Regions from separate parts of the Sphingosinicella microcystinivorans genome, predicted to be linked through region 1. Evidence: riboswitches for the same ligand, from Rfam matches in the RefSeq annotation. Region 1 holds a riboswitch; each other region holds the start of a gene.
The links. Region 1 has a riboswitch for cobalamin ahead of metE (5-methyltetrahydropteroyltriglutamate--homocysteine S-methyltransferase). Riboswitches for the same ligand answer to the same signal wherever they lie in the genome.

Region 1 (6,322 bases):
CCATCGCGCCGATCGCGGCAATGATGTCGTTGAATTCCGAATAGCACATGTGCGTGTGGATCTGGGTTTCCGACCGCACGCCCGAGGACGCGAGGCGGAAGGCGTCGACCGCCCAATCGAGATACTTCTGCCAGTCGGTGCGGCACAGTGGCAGCCCCTCGCGCAGCGCGGCCTCGTCGATCTGCACGATCTTCGCGCCCGCGGCCTCGAGGTCCAGCACCTCGTCGCGGATGGCGAGCGCGATCTGGCGGCAGGTGTCGGCGCGCGGCTGGTCGTCGCGCACGAACGACCATTGCAGGATCGTCACCGGGCCCGTCAGCATCCCCTTCACCGGCTTCTCGGTGAGCGACTGCGCATAGCGCCACCAGTCCACCGTCATCGGCTGCGGCCGCGACACGTCGCCGTAGATGATCGGCGGCCGCACGCAGCGCGAGCCGTAGCTCTGCACCCAGCCCGCCTTCGTGAAGGCGAAGCCCGAAAGCTGCTCGCCGAAATACTGCACCATGTCGTTGCGCTCGAACTCGCCGTGCACGAGCACGTCGAGCCCGATCTCCTCCTGCCAGCGGATGGCGCGCTCCGTCTCCTCGCGCAGGAAGGCGTCGTAGCCCGCGTCGTCAAGGTCGCCCTTGCCGTGCGCGGCGCGCGCCTTGCGCACCGCCGCCGTCTGCGGGAAGGAGCCGATGGTGGTCGTCGGCAGCGGCGGCAGCGCGAGAATCGCCCGCTGCGCCGCGATGCGCTCGGCGAACGGCGCCGAGCGCACGGACCAGCCCGCGTCCACCTCCGCCAGCCGCGCGCGCACTGCGGGATCGCGGACCAGCGGCGAGGCGCGCCGCGCGGCGATCGAGGCCGCGTTCGCCGCGAGCGCTTCGCCCACGCTTTCGCGCCCGCCGTTCAGCGCCTTGCCGAGCAGCGCGAGTTCCTCCAGCTTCTGCACCCCGAACGCCAGCCAGTCCTTCACCGCGGGATCGAGCTTCGTTTCGAGGTCGAGATCGACGGGGACGTGCAGCAGCGAGCACGACGGCGCGATCAGCAGCTTGGTGCGCCGCGCGGCCACCGGCGCGATGCGATCGAGCACGGCGGCGAGGTCGGTCTTCCACACGTTGCGCCCGTCGACGACGCCGAGCGACAGCGTGAGGTTCGCGGGCGCCTTTCCCACGACCGCGTCGAGTTGCTCCGGCGCGCGCACCAGATCGACATGCAGCCCGGCGACCGGCAGGCCGACCGCCGTCTCCAGATTGTCGCCGAGCCCGCCGAAATACGTCGCCAGCATCAGCTTCAGTCCCGAAACGCGCTCGGCGAATTCGGCATAGGCGGTACGGAACGCCGCGCGCGCCGCGTCGTCCAGATCGAGCACCAGCGCGGGCTCGTCGATCTGCACCCAGTCCGCACCGGCATCGCGCAGCCGCGACAGCAGCTCGACGTAGACGGGCAGCAGGTCGCCGAGCAGCGACAGGGGTTCGAATCCCTCCTGCGCGGGCTTGGCGAGCAGCAGCCACGTCACCGGGCCGATGATGACAGGACGCGTGTGGATGCCGAGCGCCTTCGCCTCGCGGAATTCGTCCACCGGCTTCGTCGTGGTCAGCGCGAAGCGTTGCAGCGGACCGAGTTCGGGCACGAGATAGTGATAGTTTGTGTCGAACCACTTGGTCATTTCCTGCGCGGGCACGTCGGCGCCGCCATGACCGTGGCCGTGGCCGTGCGCGCAGCCGTTTTCGGCGTTCGCCGCCTGCGTGCCGCGCGCCATCGCGAAGTAGACGTCGAGCGACTCCGGCGCGCCGAGCGGCCGATAGAGCGCCGGGATCGCGCCGACCATCACGCTGGTGTCGAGCACCTGGTCGTAGAGCGAGAAATCGCCCGACGGCACGATGTCGAGGCCGAGCGCCTGCTGGCGCCGCCACGTCGCGGCGCGCAGGTCCTTCGCGGTGCCGAGCAGCGCCTCGCGCGTGGCCTTGCCGGACCAGAAGGATTCGAGCGCGGTCTTCAGTTCGCGCCGCGCGCCGATACGGGGAAAGCCGAGGTTGCTGACATAGACGGGCATGGGAAATCTCCTTCCGACGAGACGCGCGGCCTGCCGGTTGCTGGTGTTCGGAAATGGTGCTCGGGAAATGGCGCGCCGCGTCAGCCGGACGCGGCGCGCCTGCTCATTCGGACGGGGAACATGGGACGGGTCATCGGCTCGCACCTGCGGTTTGGGCGGACACACCGATGGCACGCGAACGCATGGGCCGGCGGGCCGTCTGCGGCATCTCGCGCGATCCACCGGGGCACCCCGCCCGAGGAAACGTATCGCGTCGAGGCAGGTCTCCTGGCTCGCGGGTCGCTGCGACGGCTCCGGCCTTCCCGGCGCGGATGGGCGCCAGTGGCATGGAAGGAACCGCCGCTCGCCGCTTACAGTTGCGGGGGCAGCGCCGGATTCCGTCCGCGTGCGGACGCCACCGGCTTCCCGTCTTAGCCCGGCGCGCTCGCGCCCGTCGGGAACCTCGACCCGTGCACTCTACCCCGCGCGTCATGGATGTCAACACGAATATAAAGAAATCTTTATATGATTTTCAGGACGGCAGCACCGTCCTCACGATCGAGGCATCCAGCGCTTCATAATCCTCGAGCCCGATAACTTCATAAAGTTCCGCCCGTGTCTGCATCTCGCCGACCATGTTGTGCGTTCCCCCATCTTTCGCGATGGCGGCGTAGAGCTTCGCCTGCGCCTTGTTGGCGACGCGCAGGGACGATACCGGCCAGATCACCATCCTGTAGCCCATCGCCTCGAATTCGGACGCGGTGAAGAACGGCGTCCTGCCGAACTCGGTCATGTTGGCGAGCAGCGGCACACCCGGCATCGCCTTCGCGAACGCCTCGAACATCTCGCGCGTTGCCAGCGCCTCCGGGAAGATCGCGTCGGCGCCCGCCTCGACATACAGCTTCGCGCGCGCCACCGCCGCGTCGAAGCCCTCGACACCCGCCGCATCGGTGCGCGCGACGATCACCATGTCCCGCGCGGCCCTTTTCGCCGCCGCCACCTTCGCCGCCATGTCATGCGCGTCGGCGAGTTTCTTGCCGTTCAGGTGCCCGCACTTCTTCGGCAGGATCTGGTCCTCCAGATGCACCGCGCCCGCGCCCGCCTCCTCGAACGTGCGCACCATGTGCATCACGTTCAGCGCCTCGCCGTAGCCGGTGTCGCCGTCCACCAGCAGCGGCAGGGCGGACGCGCGCGCGATCTGGCGGATGAAGAACGCCGCCTCGTCCACCGTGATGATGCCGAGATCGGGAAGCCCCATGCTCGCGGTCATCGCCGCGCCGGAAAGGTACAGCCCCTCGAACCCGGCCGCCTTCGCCTGCAAGGCGGCATGGCCGTTGTGCGCACCGGGAAGCCGGAGAATCTGCGGCCGCTCCAGAAGCGCGCGGAACCGCTTCCCGGCACTTTCCTTCGGCAATTCGTCTGCGATCAGATACGGCATTGTCGCTCCTTATGCGGCCGGGTTCTCGCCGCGCCGCGCGAGCGGAACGAAGGCGAGATTCTCGGGCCCGATATAGTTCGCCGACGGGCGGATGATCTTGTTGTCCTGCCGCTGCTCGATGACATGCGCCGCCCAGCCGGACGTGCGGGCGATCACGAACAGCGGCGTGAACATCGCCGTCGGCACGCCCATCAGGTGATAGGAGACGGCGCTGAACCAGTCGAGGTTCGGGAACATGCGCTTCGCATCCCACATCACCTGCTCGATGCGCTCGGCGACCATGAACTGCCGGTGCGCGCCCTGTTCGTCGGCGAGCGCCTGCGCGACGCGCTTGATGACGACGTTGCGCGGATCGGACACCGTGTAGACCGGATGGCCGAAACCGATGACGACCTCCTTCGCCTCCACCCGGCGGCGGATGTCGGCTTCCGCCGCGTCGGCGTTCGCGTAGCGCTTCTGGATTTCGAAGGCGACCTCGTTGGCGCCGCCGTGCTTCGGGCCCCTCAGCGCGCCGATGGCACCCGCGATGCACGAATACATGTCCGATCCCGTGCCCGCGATCACGCGCGCGGTGAAGGTGGAAGCGTTGAACTCGTGCTCGGCGTAGAGGATCAGCGAGGTGTGCATCGCCCGCACGAAGCTGGCAGAGGGCGGCCGCCCGTGCAGCAGGTGCAGGAAATGTCCGCCGATGCTGTCGTCGTCCGTCTCCACCGCGATCCGCCTGCCGTGATGCGCGAAGTGATACCAGTAGAGCAGGATCGAGCCGAGCGAGGCCATCAGCCGGTCCGCGATGTCGCGCGTGCCGGGGAGGTTATGGTCGTGCGTCTCGGGCAGCACGCAGCCGAGCGCGGAGACGCCGGAGCGCATCACGTCCATCGGATGCGCAGCCGCGGGGATCGCTTCCAGCGCCTCCTTCACCGATTGCGGCAGACCGCGTAGCCCCTTCAGCTTCGCCTTGTAGGCGGAAAGCTGCGAAGACGCCGGCAATTCCCCGTGAACGAGCAGGTGCGCGATCTCCTCGAACGCGCTCGTCTCTGCAAGATCGAGGATGTCGTAGCCGCGATAGTGCAGGTCGTTCCCGGTGCGGCCCACCGTGCAGAGCGCGGTGTTGCCCGCGGTGACGCCCGAAAGCGCCACCGACTTCTTGGGCTTGAACTGGGCTCCCATGATTCCCTCCGGTTCAGAAGATGCCGGCCGGCGCGGCCGGCCCCAGCCGTTCGGCCGGAACGATGAAATTGAGCGCAGCCACCTCAGCCGCACTCAGCAGCGGCAGGCGTTCCACGAGGCCGATGAAGCGGTCCTGCTCGGCACGCTCGACGATCCCGTCCGCGAGCGTTCGGAATTTCTCGATATACTGGGGCCGGGCGAAGGGCCGGGCGCCCGCGGGATGCGCGTCGGCGAGGGCGAGCTCGTCGACGATGGAGCGGCCGTCCTTCATCCTGATGACGACCTTGCCGCCGAACGCCTTGTCGCTGCCCCTTGCGTGATAGCGCGCGGTCCATGCCGGGTCTTCCTCGGTGGAGATCTTGTGCCAAAGCTCCACCGTATCCGGCCGCTGCGCGCGTTCGGGCGCATAGCTTTTCACGTGGTGCCAGCCGCCGTCCTGAAGCGCGACCGCGAAGATGTACATGATCGAGTGGTCGAGCGTTTCGCGGCTCGCCTTCGGGTCCATCTTCTGCGGATCGTTCGCACCGGTGCCGATCACGTAGTGCGTGTGATGGCTGGTCTTGATGAGGATGCTCTCGACTGCGCCGAAATCCCCCACCTTCGGTCCCATGCGTTTCGCAAGGTCGATCAGCGCCTGGCTCTGGTACTCGGCCGAATACTCCTTGGTGTAGGTGTCGAGGATCGCGCGCTTCGGCTCGCCCGCCTCGGGCAGCGGCACCTGATAGACGTGGCCGGAGCCGGACAGCAGCCACGCGATGAACCCGTCCTCGCCTTCGTAAGCCGGCGACGGCGCACCCTCGCCGCGCATCGCGCGGTCCACCGCCTCGATCGCCATCTTGCCCGCGAACGCCGGGGCATAGGCCTTCCACGTCGAGATCTCGCCCTTGCGCGACTGGCGCGTCGTCGTCGTCACGTGCAGCGCCTGCTGGATCGCCTGATACGTCACTTCGGTCGAAAGCCCGAGCAGCGCGCCGATGCCGCCCGCCGCGCTCGGCCCCAGATGCGCGATGTGGTCGATCTTGTGCTCGTGAAGGCAGATGCCCTTCACCAGATCGACCTGGATTTCATAACCGGCAGCGATGCCGCGCACGAGCGCTGCGCCGTCCAGCCTCTTCGCCTGCGCGACGGCGAGGACCGGCGGGATGTTGTCGCCGGGGTGGCTGTAGTCGGCGGCGAGGAACGTGTCGTGGAAATCCAGCTCGCGCACCGCGACGCCGTTCGCCCATGCCGCCCACTCGGGGCTGACCTTCACGTCCGCGGCAAGCCCGAACACGGACGCCCCCCTGTCGGACCTGTGCCCGAGCGCCTGCGCCCGTGCCGAGCGGATGGGTCCGCGCGCCACCGAGGCCGCGGCGACGGCGGCGTTGTCGATGATGCGGTTGCCGATCATCTCGATCACCTCGGGCTCGACCGCCACCGGATCGGTGGCCACCGCCGCCAGCTTCCACGCGAGATGGTCCTCGCGCGCCAGCGGTTCGGCGGATTTACAGGTGCGGACGTCGTGCAGCTTCATGTCAGTCTTTCTGCTCAGTGGGTCTGGAAAAGGTGAAGCGGCCCTGTGCCGCCATGCGCTCGCCGCCGTTGCCGCGCGTGCCCGCGAAAACGGCGACGGTGACGTACCGGCCATCGTCCCGCACGGGCCGCGCCTCGATCTCGATGGCTTCGCCGCCTTCGCTCGTCCTGATCTCGATTGCATCGCA
Region 2 (6,322 bases), 2.1 Mb from region 1:
GTTCACGCCGGTCAACGTCTGGGACGTGCGGCTGGACCGCGACGCCGACGTGACGCTCGACCTGCCCGAAGGCCACACGACGCTCGTCGTCGTGCTGTCGGGCCACGTGACGGTGAACGGCACCGATGCGGGCGCCGCCGAGGTGCTGGAGCTTAGCCGCACGGGCACGTCCACGCGGATCGCGGCGTCCGGCGACAGCACCCTGCTGGTGCTGACCGGGGAACCGATCGAGGAGCCGATCGTCGGCTACGGCCCGTTCGTGATGAACAGCGAGGCGGAGATCCGCGCCGCCATCGACGACTTCAACAGCGGTCGCTTCGGCCGGATGGCTGCGGCATAGTGGATCGGGAGGTAGGCGCGCGCCGTCTGCCTCCCGTTTCTTTCGCGAAGGAGCCGACATGGCCGAAATCACCATCGCGCGCGTGACCGCGAACATCGGCACGGACGACTACAAGGTCGACGTCCGCGCCGGGCATCACGCGTTCGTGTCCGACGAGCCCGAGACGCTCGGCGGCAAGGACACCGGGCCCGCCCCGTTCCAGCTTCTGCTCGCCGCGCTCGGCTCGTGCACGGCGATCACGCTCAGGATGTACGCGAAGCGCAAGGGCTGGCCGCTGGAAAGCGCCGGGGTGGCGATGCGGCACCTGAAGGACGGCGACACTGCGCGGATCGAGCGCGTGCTGACGCTGACCGGCGACCTCTCCGATGAACAGCGCGCGCGGCTGGCGGACATCGCCGAGCGCACGCCGGTGACGCTCGCGATCAAAAACGGCGTGCCGGTCGAAACGACGCTCAGCGAATCCTGACCACGGCCTTTCCGACGAGCGTGCCCGCCGCCATCGCGGCGAACGCCTCGTCGGCACGCGCCAGCGGCACCTCGAGGCCGATGACGGGCCGGTAGCGCCCTGACGCGGCGAGCGCGTCGATCGCTGTGCGGGCGCGGGCGCCGCCCGCCGGGTCGCGGCGGCCGAATTCCCCGGCGCGCACGCCGACGATCTCGATGCCCTTGATGAGCGCATGGTTTGACGCGAACGGCTCCGGGATGCCGCCCGCGAAGCCGATCAGCAGGTAGCGCCCGTTCCAGCGCAGCGTCCGCACGGCGGGCGCGAACAGCGCGCCGCCGACCGGATCGAACACCACGTCGATACGGTCCTTCAACGCCGGGAGATCGGGCGCGGCGCGTTCGACGAGAAGGGTTTCATCGGCCCCGGCCGCGCGCGCGGCGACGAGCTTCCGTGCATCGGACGCGGCGGCGATGACGTGCGCGCCGAGCGCCTTTCCCATCGCGACCGCGGCGAGCCCCATGCCGCCGCCCGCGCCCGTCACCAGCAGCGTCTCGCCCCTGCCGAGGCGGCCGCGCTCGGCGAGCCCGACCCACGCGGTGAGCGCGCCGACCACGTAGGCCGCCGCTTCCGCGTCGGAGCAGGTTTCCGGCGCGGGGCGAACGCTTTCGGCGCCGAGCGTGATCGCCCCGGCAAGGCACCCCGAGCGCGCGACGACGACGACGCGGCGCCCCGCCAGCGCCGGATCGACGCCCGCGCCCGTATCGGTGACGACGCCGACGCCCTCGACGCCCGGCACGAACGGCAGCGCCGGCCTGAACTGGTATCCCCCCCACAGCATCAGCAGGTCCGGGAAGTTGAGCGCCGCCGCGCTCAGCGCGACGCGCACCTCGCCCGGCGCGGGCGACGGCGCGTCAGGCCACGCGGCCTCGAAGCGCAGCCCGGAGCGGTCCTCGCTCAGGTGGTGGCAGACCCATGCCTTCACGGATTGCGGCCCGGGGCCGCGAAGCCCGGCGCATTCAGCACCTCGAGCTTGATGCCGTCCGGGTCCTCGAAGAACACGGCGTAATAGTCCGCCGAATATTCGGGATAGAGCGCGGGCGCATCGAGGATACGGATTCCGGCGTCCCGGAGCAGGGCGTGGATGCGGTCCACCTCGGCGCGGCTGTCCACCGACCAGGCGAGGTGATGGATGCCGGGGGCGTAGCGCTGATGCGCGTGGTCCGGGAGCCGCGCCTGCTTCAGCCCGATCGAGGCGAAGCCGGCGGGCGAGCGTATGTCCCACTCGCACTCGCCGTCGTCACGCACGCACGTGTAGCCGAGCGCGTCCAGCAGCAGGCCGTAGACGCGCTTCGACGCCGCGAGATCGCCGGCGTTGAGGTCGATGTGATGGACAAGTCCGTTCACGGCGGCGCGCTCAGGCGAGACGCCGCCGCACGGGGCTTACTTCTTGCCGAGGCTGAGACCGCCGAAGCGCCTGTTGAAGCGCGCGACGCGGCCGCCGGTGTCGAGCACCTTCTGCGCGCCGCCGGTCCATGCCGGGTGCGTCGTCGGGTCGATTTCGAGGAGCAGCGTGTCGCCCTCCTTCCCCCACGTCGAACGCGTCTGGTAGGTGGTCCCGTCCGTCATCTGCACCGTGATGGTGTGATAGTCGGGGTGGATGTTCTGCTTCACTGGACTGCTCCGTCTTCTGCCGCTGGTTTCCGACCAGCCGCCGGGAAAGCGGCGCCAATAGCCGACACGCGCGCCACTTGCAAGCCGCGCGGCAAGCGATTATGGCCCGCGGATGACATGGTGCCCCGGCAACGGGGAGAATAGGGAAGCCGGTCCGAAACCGGCGCTGTGCCCGCAACTGTAGGCGGCTAGTCTCGATGCCACGATGCCACTGGAACGGCCCTTCGCGGGCCCGACCGGGAAGGCGGCATCAAGACGGCGATCCGCAAGCCAGGAAACCTGCCATGTCTGTCGTCCACGCCCGGCCGGGTCCAGCCGATCGCGTGCGAGCAGTCATGCCCGCTGTGACGATGTGAGAACATGGTCATGGAGGACATTATGATTGTTGCACTTCTTCTTTCATCCGCCGCCATCGCGAGCGATGCCGAGCTGATCGTCTCGGCGGCCCGCGAGCCGGTCGCCTACGGCGAGACCGGCAGCGCGCTGACCGTGATCGACGGCGCCGCCATCGAGGCGGTCGCGCTGCCGCAGCTCGTCGACGTGCTGCGCCTGTCGCCGGGCGTCTCCGTGGCGCGGTCCGGCCCGACGGGCGCGCAGACGCAGGTGCGCATCCGCGGCGCGGAGGCGAACCACACGCTCGTCTTCGTCGACGGCATCGCCGCCAACGACCCCGCCACCTCCGGCGAGTTCCGCTGGGAAACCCTGCCCTCGGACGGCATCGCGCGCGCCGAGGTGCTGCGCGGGCCGCAGTCGGCGCTGTGGGGCTCCGAGGCGATCGGCGGCGTCGTATCCGTCACAACGGCGGAGCCCGCGGACGGCACGCGCATCTTCGGCAGCGCCGAGGCGGGCTCGTTCGGCACCGTCCACGCGGCGGGCGGCGCCGGCATCGGCAGCGAGCGCGGCGGCATCGTCGTGCAATCGAGCTGGTACGATACAAAGGGCATCGACAGCTTCGGCGGCGGCATCAGGGAGCGCGACGGCTATGAATCGCTGATGCTCTCCGCCAAGGCCTCGGTGCGTCCGATCGAGAACGGCGAGCTCGGCCTCGTCGTGCGCCACACCAGTTCGCTCAGCGAATTCGACGGCTACAACGATGTCTTCGTGCGCGACGACACGCGCGACGCGACGCGCATCCGCGCGACCGCGCTGCGCGGCTTCGGGCGCGTGGACACGCTGGACGGCCGCTGGCGGCACGAGATCTTCGGCAGCTTCGTCACCACCGACAACATCAACCGCGACGGCGGCACGTTCCTGAACCGCACCGACGCCGAGGTGTTCGAGACCGGCTACCAGACCGGCATCGACTTCGGCAGCGAGGCCTTCCGCCACCGCGTCACCGGCGCGATCGAGCATCGCACGCAGCGCTTCATTGCCGACGACGCCGAGTATTTCGGCGGCACCAACCAGCGCGTCTCGCGCGACCGCACCAGCTTCGTGCTCGACTACGGGCTGAGCGCAGGCGGCCTCGCCCTCGGCGCGAGCGTCCGCCGCGACGAGAACGACGCCTTCAAGGACGCGACGACGTGGCGCGCGAGCGGCCGCTACACGCTGGAGAACGGCTTCACCGTCCACGCGAGCGCGGGCAAGGGCGTCACCGATCCGACCTTCACGGAGATGTTCGGCTTCTTCCCCGGCAGCTTCGTCGGCAACCCGGACCTGAGGCCGGAACGCTCGGTCGGCTGGGATGCGGGCGTCGGCTATCGCACGGCTGCGGTCTCGGCGGACGTGACGTGGTTCCAGGCCGATCTCGAGAACGAGATCGTCTCCACCTTCGATTCCGCGACCTTCCTGTCGGGCGTCGCCAACGCGGCGGGCAAGAGCAAGCGGAGGGGTATCGAAGCGTCGTTCGACGCGAAGCCGCTCGCGTGGCTGACGCTCGGCGGCAGCTACACGTGGCTCGACGCCAGGGAGGCGCAGCTCGCGGGTGTCGCGCGGCTCCGCGAGGCCCGGCGGCCTCGCCACAGCGGCAGCCTGCTCGCGACCGCCGATTTCGACGCCGCCTCGGTGACGTTCGCGGCGAACTACGTGGGCAATCGCAAGGACACGGACTTCGACAGCTTCCCGGCGCGCGTCGTGACGCTGAAGGACTATGTGCTCGCCACGCTTTCGGGCCGCGTGAGGCTCGGCGGCGACTTCGAACTCACCGGCCGCATCGAGAACCTGTTCGATGCGACCTATGAGGACGCCTACGGATATCGGACGCAGGGCATCTCCGCGTTCGGCGGCATCCGGGTGAAATGGGGCGGCTGATCGCCCTTCTCGGCCTGCTGGCCTTCGCCGCGACGGCGGCGGAGGCCGCACCGGCACGCGTCGCCTCGCTCGGGCTTTGCACGGACGAACTGGTGCTGCTGCTCGCCGAGCCGGGGCAGCTCGTTTCCGTCTCCTATCTCGGCCACGACCGGCACGAGACGCCGCTCGCCCCCAAAGCGCGCGGCCTGCACGGCAACGACGGCAGGTTCAGCGCCGTCGCGGCGCTGAAGCCCGATCTGGTCGTCACCGGCGGCGCGGTGAACCGCTTCGCCCGCGCGCTCGCCGAGCGGACGGGCACGCGCGTCGTCGACGTGCCGCCGCCGATGACGCTCGCGGGCCTCCGGGCCAACATCCGCACCGTGGCGGCCGCGCTCGGCCATCCGGCGCGCGGCGAGGCGCTGATCGGCTGGATGGACGCACGGCTGGGATCGCCGTTGCCGCCGCGCCATACGGGCCTGATGATCACGGCGGGCGGGCTCACCGCCGCCCCGGATTCGATCAGCTCCGAACTGCTCACCTATGCGGGTATCCGGCAGACCAGCACGCCCACGGGCCGCGTGTCGCTGGAGGGACTGATCGCCGCGCCGCCGCCGCTCCTCATCCACAGCCGCTACCGCAGCGGGCAATATTCGCTGCCGCAGGAATGGATCGACAGTGCCGTCCGCGTCGCCGGAACACGCAATGTCGAGGTGGACGGCCGCGCGTGGCTCTGCCCCGGCCCGCTCGCCGCGGCCGATGTCGCGCGCCTGCGGGAGACGATCCGGTGACGGCGGCGCGGCTGTCCGTCCTGCTTCTGGCGCTGCTCGTGCCGGTCGCGCTGCTGTCGCTGCTGGTCGGCGAGGTGCCGGTCTCGGCGCTGCTTCGCGACCCCGATCTCGCCCGGATGCTGTTCACGGAGCTTCGGCTGCCTCGGCTCGTCCTCGCCGCTGCCGCCGGTGCCGCGCTCGGCATCAGCGGCGCGGCCTTGCAGGGTCTCCTCCGAAACCCCCTCGCCTCGCCCGACATCCTCGGCACCTCCGCCGGCGCGGCGCTCGGCGCGGTGGTGACGGGCTATTTCCTCGGCTTCTCGGGAACGATCGCGATGGCGGGCGGCGGCATCGCGGGCGCGCTGATCGCGCTCGTCCTGCTCCTGCTGCTCGCCGGGCGCGGCGCATCCTCGACGACACTGATCCTCGCGGGCGTCGCCATCTCGGCGCTGGGCGGCGCGATGATGAACCTCGCGCTGGCGCTCGCCGCGTCGCCGTTCGCCTTCTACGACATGATGTTCTGGCTGCTCGGCTCCTTCGCGGACCGCAGCGTCGCGCATGTCGGTGTCGGCCTGCCCGCCATGCTGATCGGAAGCGCGCTTGTGTTCTCCGCTTCGCGCGGCCTCGACGCGCTGGCGCTCGGCGAGGACGTCGCCGCGACGCTCGGCCATGACGTGCGCCCGATGCGCTGGCGGATCGTCGGCGGCAGCGCCATTGCCGTCGGCGGCGCGGTCGCCGTGGCGGGGATCATCGGCTTCGTCGGCCTCATCGTCCCGCATCTGGTGCGGCCGCTGGTCAGGAACCGCCCCGGCCCCGCGCTGCTGCCGAGCGCCGTCGCGGGCGCCGTGCTGCTGGTCGCGGCGGACATCG
Region 3 (6,322 bases), 2.1 Mb from region 1:
GCGAACTCACCTCGAACCCCATCGTCCGCAAGCTGTCGTTTACCGGCTCCACGGAGATCGGCCGCCTGCTGATGCGCCAGTCGGCGGACACCATCAAGAAGCTCAGCCTCGAACTCGGCGGCAATGCGCCCTTCATCGTCTTCGACGACGCGGACGTGGACGCCGCCGTCGCCGGTGCGCTTGCCTCCAAGTACCGCAACTCCGGCCAGACCTGCGTCTGCTCGAACCGGCTCTACGTGCAGGACGGCGTCTATGACGAATTCGTCGAAAAGCTCGCCAAGGCCGCCGCGAACCTCAAGGTCGGCAGCGGCCTCGACGCGGGCACCGAGCAGGGCCCGCTGATCAATGCCGCGGCCGTTGAAAAGGTGGAGGAGCACATCGCCGATGCAACCGCCAAGGGCGCGCGTATCGTCACCGGCGGCAAGCGCCATGCGCTAGGCGGCACCTTCTTCGAGCCGACCGTGCTCGCGAACGTCACGCAGGACATGCTCGTCGCGCACGAGGAGACGTTCGGGCCGCTCGCGCCCGTCATCCGCTTCGGCACCGAGGAAAAGGCCGTCGCCATGGCCAACGACACCGAGTTCGGCCTCGCGGCCTATTTCTATTCGAACAACCTCTCGCGCGTCTGGCGCGTCGCAGAGGCGATCGAGGCGGGCATGGTGTGCATCAACTCCGGCATCCTCTCCACCGAGGTCGCGCCCTTCGGCGGCGTTAAGCAGTCCGGCTTGGGGCGCGAAGGCTCGCGCTATGGCATCGAGGAGTATGTCGAGATGAAGTACCTCTGCCTCACCGTCTGAGGCGAGGGAAACATTTCGTCCGATAAGCGTTCAGGTTCAGTGCATTGACCCCAATGCATCACCTGGACGCCGGTCTCCCGAAGTGGGCCCGGCGTCTTTTTTAGGGTAGGCGCGAAACCGGCGCTCCGGCGCCTGAACCGCGGGTGATGCGCGGCTTCACCCGCGGTTCAGGCGTCTTATGGTCTCCTCGAAGGCAGGAGAAGGCTATGAAACCCATTCGAAAGGCAACCGCCGGCATCGCTCTTCTGCTGTCCGCGCTCGCGCTCGGCGGCTGCATGTCCGACGGATACGGCAGGGCCGGCGTTTCGGTCGGCCACGGCCACTATGATCGTTACGGATACGATTACCCCTATTATTCCGGCTACGGATACGGCTGGTACGATGGATATTATTACCCCGGTTCGGGCTATTACGTCTTCGACCGCCACGGAAAGCGCCACCGCTGGACGGCCCGCCAGCGCGACTACTGGGCGAACCGGGGCCACGACCGGAAGCCCTCATACGACCGGGACCGCCGGGACCGGGACCGCAATCGCTGGCGGGATCGGGACAGGGACGGCCCGCGCTGGAACAACGACCGGGATCGCCGCCCGAACTATGCGCGGCCGGACCGCGATCGGAACGATCGCAGACGGCACGATTCCGATGACCGCGCACGGGAAAGGCGGCGCTAGAGCCTGATTCAGCCGCCGGGAGCGGGCGGGGCAACGCGCCGTTAAGCCCGTTCCGGTAGAAAACCCGCGTGACCGACATGACGGATACGCATGGCCTCAAGGCCGCCGGTCTTGCCGCGATCGGCGGCATATTTCTCTGGTCTGCGACCGCCTGTTTGGGCGGGCGGCAGGAACCTTGGGATTCCGAGCTCTACTGGTCCGCCGCCTATCCGCTGGCGCTGGCGCTCTCGGGGCTGCTCGGTTTCGCCTTCCCCGACCGCCCGTGGCGCTGGGGCGCCTTGATGATCGTCAGCCAGATCGTCGTGCTCGCCGCTTCGGCGTCCGACCTTTCGATGCTGCCGCTCGGCCTCATCGTTCTGGCGTTCCTCGCGCTTCCGGCCATGGCGCTCGCGCAGGCCGGCGCCGGACTACGCCGCTGGGCCGCAAAATAGACGCCGCCGCAGGTCGTCTCCGGCCGCGATGCGGCGCCTGTGGTCGCTGAACTTCTCGCCGTCCCGGCGCGCGGTGCGAAAGCCGTTGACCTTCCACGGTTTGCACATCTTGCACCCGGCGCGCCTGTTCCTCGGCCTTCCGCGCTTGTGGTTCATTCGAAAGACCTCCACACATGCTAACCCGTTGGAACCGCGGCATACCCGAAAGCAAGAACGACTCCATCATTTTCTCTCAAGCAATGCCGCGTTCGTACACCCGGTCGCGCGGAACGGCTGAAGGCGGTGGTTGCGGACGCCCAGCGCGGCGAGGTCTGACGCGAGACGCGTCAAGGCGGCGCGATCCAGCAACGCATCGTGCACCGGCGTGCGGATATCGCAGGCGACACCGCTGGCGAGCACCCGGGCGAGGCTCGCTTTCGCCTTGATACCGCTGCCGGCGACAGCGGTGATCCGCCCGTAATCGTCGAAGGCGGCCTTGACGTCGAAACCGATCCAGTCGGTCAGCGGCAGCACCTCGGCAAGCCGTGCCGGATAGGGCCCGGCGGTGTGCAGGCCGATGCGGAAGCCGAGCGCGCGCGCCGCGCGCATCGCTTCCGGCAGCGCGGCCTGCAAGGTCGGCTCGCCGCCCGAGAACACCACGCCGTCGAGCAGGCCGCGACGAGACTCGAGGAACGACAGCACGTCGGTCCACGCCATGTCCGTCTCGGCATCTGGCGGAATGAGGTGCGGGTTATGGCAATAGCCGCAGGCCCACGGGCAGCCCTGGCAGAAGATCGTGGCGACGAGCTCGCCCGGCCAGTCGCATGTGGACAGCCGGGCAAGTCCGCCGACACGCAGTTCAGCGGAGCGCGGTGCGCGCTTCGCTGAAGAACCGGCGCTCATTGTGCTCGCCTTTCTTGCCCCGGTTGAACGAGGACACCGGGCGGTGATAGCCCATCACGCGGGTCCAGACCTCGCAGGGCTGACGCTCGTCGTCGCGCAGCGTGATTCCGGTTTCGCCGGGGTCGTTGCATTCGGTCATATCGGGTCTCCTTCCTTCAACGTGCGGCGGCCTGCCGCTTGGCTGCGAGTCGTTCGGCATCGCATTTCGGACAGAAGGCGTGCTCGCCTTCGAGATAGCCGTGGGTCGGACAGATCGAGAATGTCGGCGTCACCGTGATGTACGGCAGGTGGAAGTTGGTGAGGGCACGACGCACCAGCTTCTTGCACGCCGCGCCGGACGACAGGCGCGCGCCCATATAGAGATGCAGCACGGTGCCGCCGGTATATTTACGCTGCAATTCGTCCTGACGCTCGAGCGCCTCGAACGGATCGTCGGTGAAGCCGACCGGAAGCTGGCTCGAATTGGTGTAATAGGGGTTCTCGTCGGTGCCGGCCTGCAGGATGCCGGGGTAGCGCTTGCGGTCTTCCTTGGCGAAGCGGTAGGTGGTGCCTTCCGCCGGCGTCGCCTCCAGATTGAACAGGCTGCCGGTTTCCTCCTGGAATTCCCGGATGCGCGACCGCACGTGGTCGAGCAGGCGCACGGCGAAGGCATGGCCCCAGGGCGTGGCGATGGTCTCGCAGTCGGCAGTGAAGTTGCGGATCATCTCGTTGATGCCGTTGACGCCGAGCGTCGCGAAGTGGTTGCGAAGCGTGCCGAGATAGCGCTTGCTGTAAGGGAACAGCCCGCTGTCCATATAGTGCTGCACCACCTTGCGCTTGATCTCGAGGCTGTTGCGGCCGGTCTCAAGCAGCGTGTCGAGGCGCTGGAACAGGCCCGCCTCGTTGCCGCGACAGAGATGGCCGAGCCGCGCGCAATTGACGGTGACCACGCCGATCGAGCCGGTCTGCTCGGCGCTGCCGAACAGGCCGTTGCCGCGCTTCAGCAACTCGGTGAGGTCGAGTTGGAGCCGGCAGCACATCGAGCGGATCATGTTCGGCTTCAGCTCGGAATTGATGAAGTTCTGGAAATAGGGCAGGCCGTACTTCGCCGTCATCTCGAACAGGTGGTCGGCGTTCTCGCTGTCCCACGGGAAATCCGGCGTGATGTTGTAGGTCGGGATCGGGAACGTGAAGACGCGCCCCTTGGCGTCGCCTTTGGTCATCACCTCCATGTAGGCGCGGTTGATCATGTCCATTTCGGACTGAAGGTCGCCATAGGTGAAATCCATCTCCTCGCCGCCGACGATCGGCACCTGGTCGCGCAGGTCCTCCGGACAGATCCAGTCGAAGGTGAGATTTGTGAAAGGCGTCTGCGTGCCCCAGCGCGAGGGGACGTTGAGGTTGTAGATCAGTTCCTGAATTGATTGCAGCACCTCGCCGTAGCCGAGCCGGTCCTTGCGGATGAACGGCGCCATGTAGGTATCGAACGAGCTGAACGCCTGCGCGCCCGCCCATTCGTTTTGCAGCGTACCGAGGAAATTGACGATCTGCCCGACCGCGCTCGACAGGTGCTTCGGCGGACCCGCCTCGATCTTGCCGGGCACGCCGTTCAGCCCTTCGGTCAACAACATGCGCAGCGACCAGCCGGCGCAGTAGCCGGCCAGCATGTCGAGGTCGTGAATGTGGATGTCGCCCTCGCGATGGGCGCGGCCGACTTCCGGCGGATAGATGTGCGACAGCCAGTAGTTGGCGACGACCTTGCCGGAAAGGTTGAGGATGAGCCCGCCCAGCGAATAGCCCTGGTTGGCGTTGGCGTTGACGCGCCAGTCGGTGCGGTCGAGATATTCATTGATGGAGACGGCGACGTCGACCACCGTCTTCCGGTCCTGCCGCGCCTGTCCGCGCTTCTCGCGATAGACGACATAGGCGCGCGCGGTCGCGACATGGTCGGCCGCGATCAACACCTGCTCGACGATGTCCTGCACGTCCTCGATGTGCGGCGTCGAGCCGGCGAAGCGGTGCGCGATCACCTTGACCGCCTCATGCGTGAGTCGATCGGCTTCCTCGCCGCCGAACCCGCCGCTGGCCTGACCGGCACGCGCGATCGCGGAGCAGATCCTGCCGGCATCGAAGACGGTCGTCTCGCCGCCGCGCTTGACGATCGCCCGCGGCAATGCGGCGCGCAGGGAATTGCCTTGAGACAGATCGGACAGTTCAGACATCGGCACCCCACTGGGTTGGGGCAAGGCCGGGGCAGACGCCTGCGGGAAAACGGGTCGGCTCAAGCAGCCGGCCACCAGCAAGCGACCACCGGGACACCCCGCCCGAGGACGTTCATGGTGTCGCGGCAGGTCTCCTGGCTCGCGGGTCACAGCGGCTGTCTGGCCTTCCCGACGCTTGAACCTGCGTCAGTGACACGATCGACAGCGGCTCGCCGCTTACAGTTGCGGGGACAGCACCGGCCTTGCCCGAAGGCGCACCGGCTTCCCTTTTAACCCTTGATCTTGCGATTCAAAGGACCACGACCACTACATCTAGAGCACCGGCCGGGAATCATGTCAATATTCTCGATCACGGACGACACTGCCGCGGCGAACTTTTCACGTCGCGTTTGCCCTTCGGCAAACGCGTTATTCGCAACCCTGACCGAATGGGATAGCACTTAAACGGCTTGCTCGGATTCGCACCAGCGGATCCCGGTGAGCGGCAGCTGATGCGCCAAGCCTAAGCCAAGCAGCCACTCCGTACCACCAGCCGCGGCTAACGACTCCGGACTACGGCTCGATGCCGATGGCCGCCATCCCGGCACGCACGGCCTGAGCATCTTCCGCACCGCGGGCGCCGCTCGCACTGAACGCCCCCACGACCTGGCCGCCTCTTCGCAGCAGCAGCCCCCCATCGAACGTGAGCGCCCCCTCGATGGGCTGTATCCGCTGCGCCTTAACCGCAGCGGCATACTCGGCCGTGTGCATTCCGGACGTGATCGCCGTCTGGACCTTGTTCATCGCGATCTCGTAGTTCCGCGTAGGCACCTCGTCCATACGCCGTACATAGATCGGAGTGGCCTCGGCATCCGTGATCACGAAAGCGAGATTCCATCTGTTGCTGCGAGCCTCGGCCTCGGCGGCGTCCATCGCGACGCGGGCCTCCTCGAGCGTAATCCGCGGGGCGGGTGGTGTCTGCTGCGCCTGCGCGTGTAGTGGATTGGCGTCGGTCAGAGCCAGAAGGGCAATCGCGACGCCGTGCAGTGTTCCGAATCTCATGGCTTTTCTCCTTGACGGGCTGGTCCGTCTCAGACTCTGAAGCAGGTGCATTCCGAGCCTCCGCCGGTCGGCTGGGCACTGCCAACATACATAGAACGTGCGCCGGACGGAACCTCAGCGGACCGGAATAGACCTCGGTGGAATTGGCGCGCCCGGCAGGATTCGAACCTGCGACCCCAAGCTTAGAAGGCGTGTCAGACGGCGTTGCATGGTGTTGCATATCGTTTGAAGGCAAGCAATTCAGCCGTTCATGTTGTTCACTCTGTTGCATGTAGTTGCACGTCCTGTTACCTAAT

Region 2: another riboswitch for cobalamin. It lies ahead of PE061_RS16015 (TonB-dependent receptor plug domain-containing protein); the one in region 1 lies ahead of metE (5-methyltetrahydropteroyltriglutamate--homocysteine S-methyltransferase).
Region 3: another riboswitch for cobalamin. It lies ahead of PE061_RS14525 (ribonucleoside triphosphate reductase); the one in region 1 lies ahead of metE (5-methyltetrahydropteroyltriglutamate--homocysteine S-methyltransferase).

The regions. Positions count from the first base shown of each region.
Region 1 is NZ_CP116005.1:914,976-921,297, forward strand. Features, by position in the region: gene metE (5-methyltetrahydropteroyltriglutamate--homocysteine S-methyltransferase) at 1-2,038, opposite strand, end outside; cobalamin riboswitch at 2,278-2,498, opposite strand; gene prpB (methylisocitrate lyase) at 2,550-3,455, opposite strand; gene prpC (bifunctional 2-methylcitrate synthase/citrate synthase) at 3,465-4,622, opposite strand; gene PE061_RS04430 (MmgE/PrpD family protein) at 4,636-6,135, opposite strand; gene PE061_RS04435 (hypothetical protein) at 6,137-6,322, opposite strand, start outside.
Region 2 is NZ_CP116005.1:3,336,970-3,343,291, reverse strand. Features, by position in the region: gene PE061_RS16040 (pirin family protein) at 1-340, shown strand, start outside; gene PE061_RS16035 (OsmC family protein) at 414-806, shown strand; gene PE061_RS16030 (zinc-binding dehydrogenase) at 793-1,767, opposite strand; gene PE061_RS16025 (VOC family protein) at 1,764-2,189, opposite strand; gene rpmE (50S ribosomal protein L31) at 2,226-2,456, opposite strand; cobalamin riboswitch at 2,558-2,758, shown strand; gene PE061_RS16015 (TonB-dependent receptor plug domain-containing protein) at 2,835-4,706, shown strand; gene PE061_RS16010 (ABC transporter substrate-binding protein) at 4,694-5,473, shown strand; gene PE061_RS16005 (FecCD family ABC transporter permease) at 5,470-6,322, shown strand, end outside.
Region 3 is NZ_CP116005.1:3,021,612-3,027,933, reverse strand. Features, by position in the region: gene gabD (NADP-dependent succinate-semialdehyde dehydrogenase) at 1-797, shown strand, start outside; gene PE061_RS14545 (hypothetical protein) at 1,004-1,471, shown strand; gene PE061_RS14540 (hypothetical protein) at 1,540-1,902, shown strand; gene PE061_RS14535 (anaerobic ribonucleoside-triphosphate reductase activating protein) at 2,125-2,784, opposite strand; gene nrdD (anaerobic ribonucleoside-triphosphate reductase) at 2,741-2,923, opposite strand; gene PE061_RS14525 (ribonucleoside triphosphate reductase) at 2,940-4,985, opposite strand; cobalamin riboswitch at 5,092-5,302, opposite strand; gene PE061_RS14520 (GlcG/HbpS family heme-binding protein) at 5,538-6,026, opposite strand.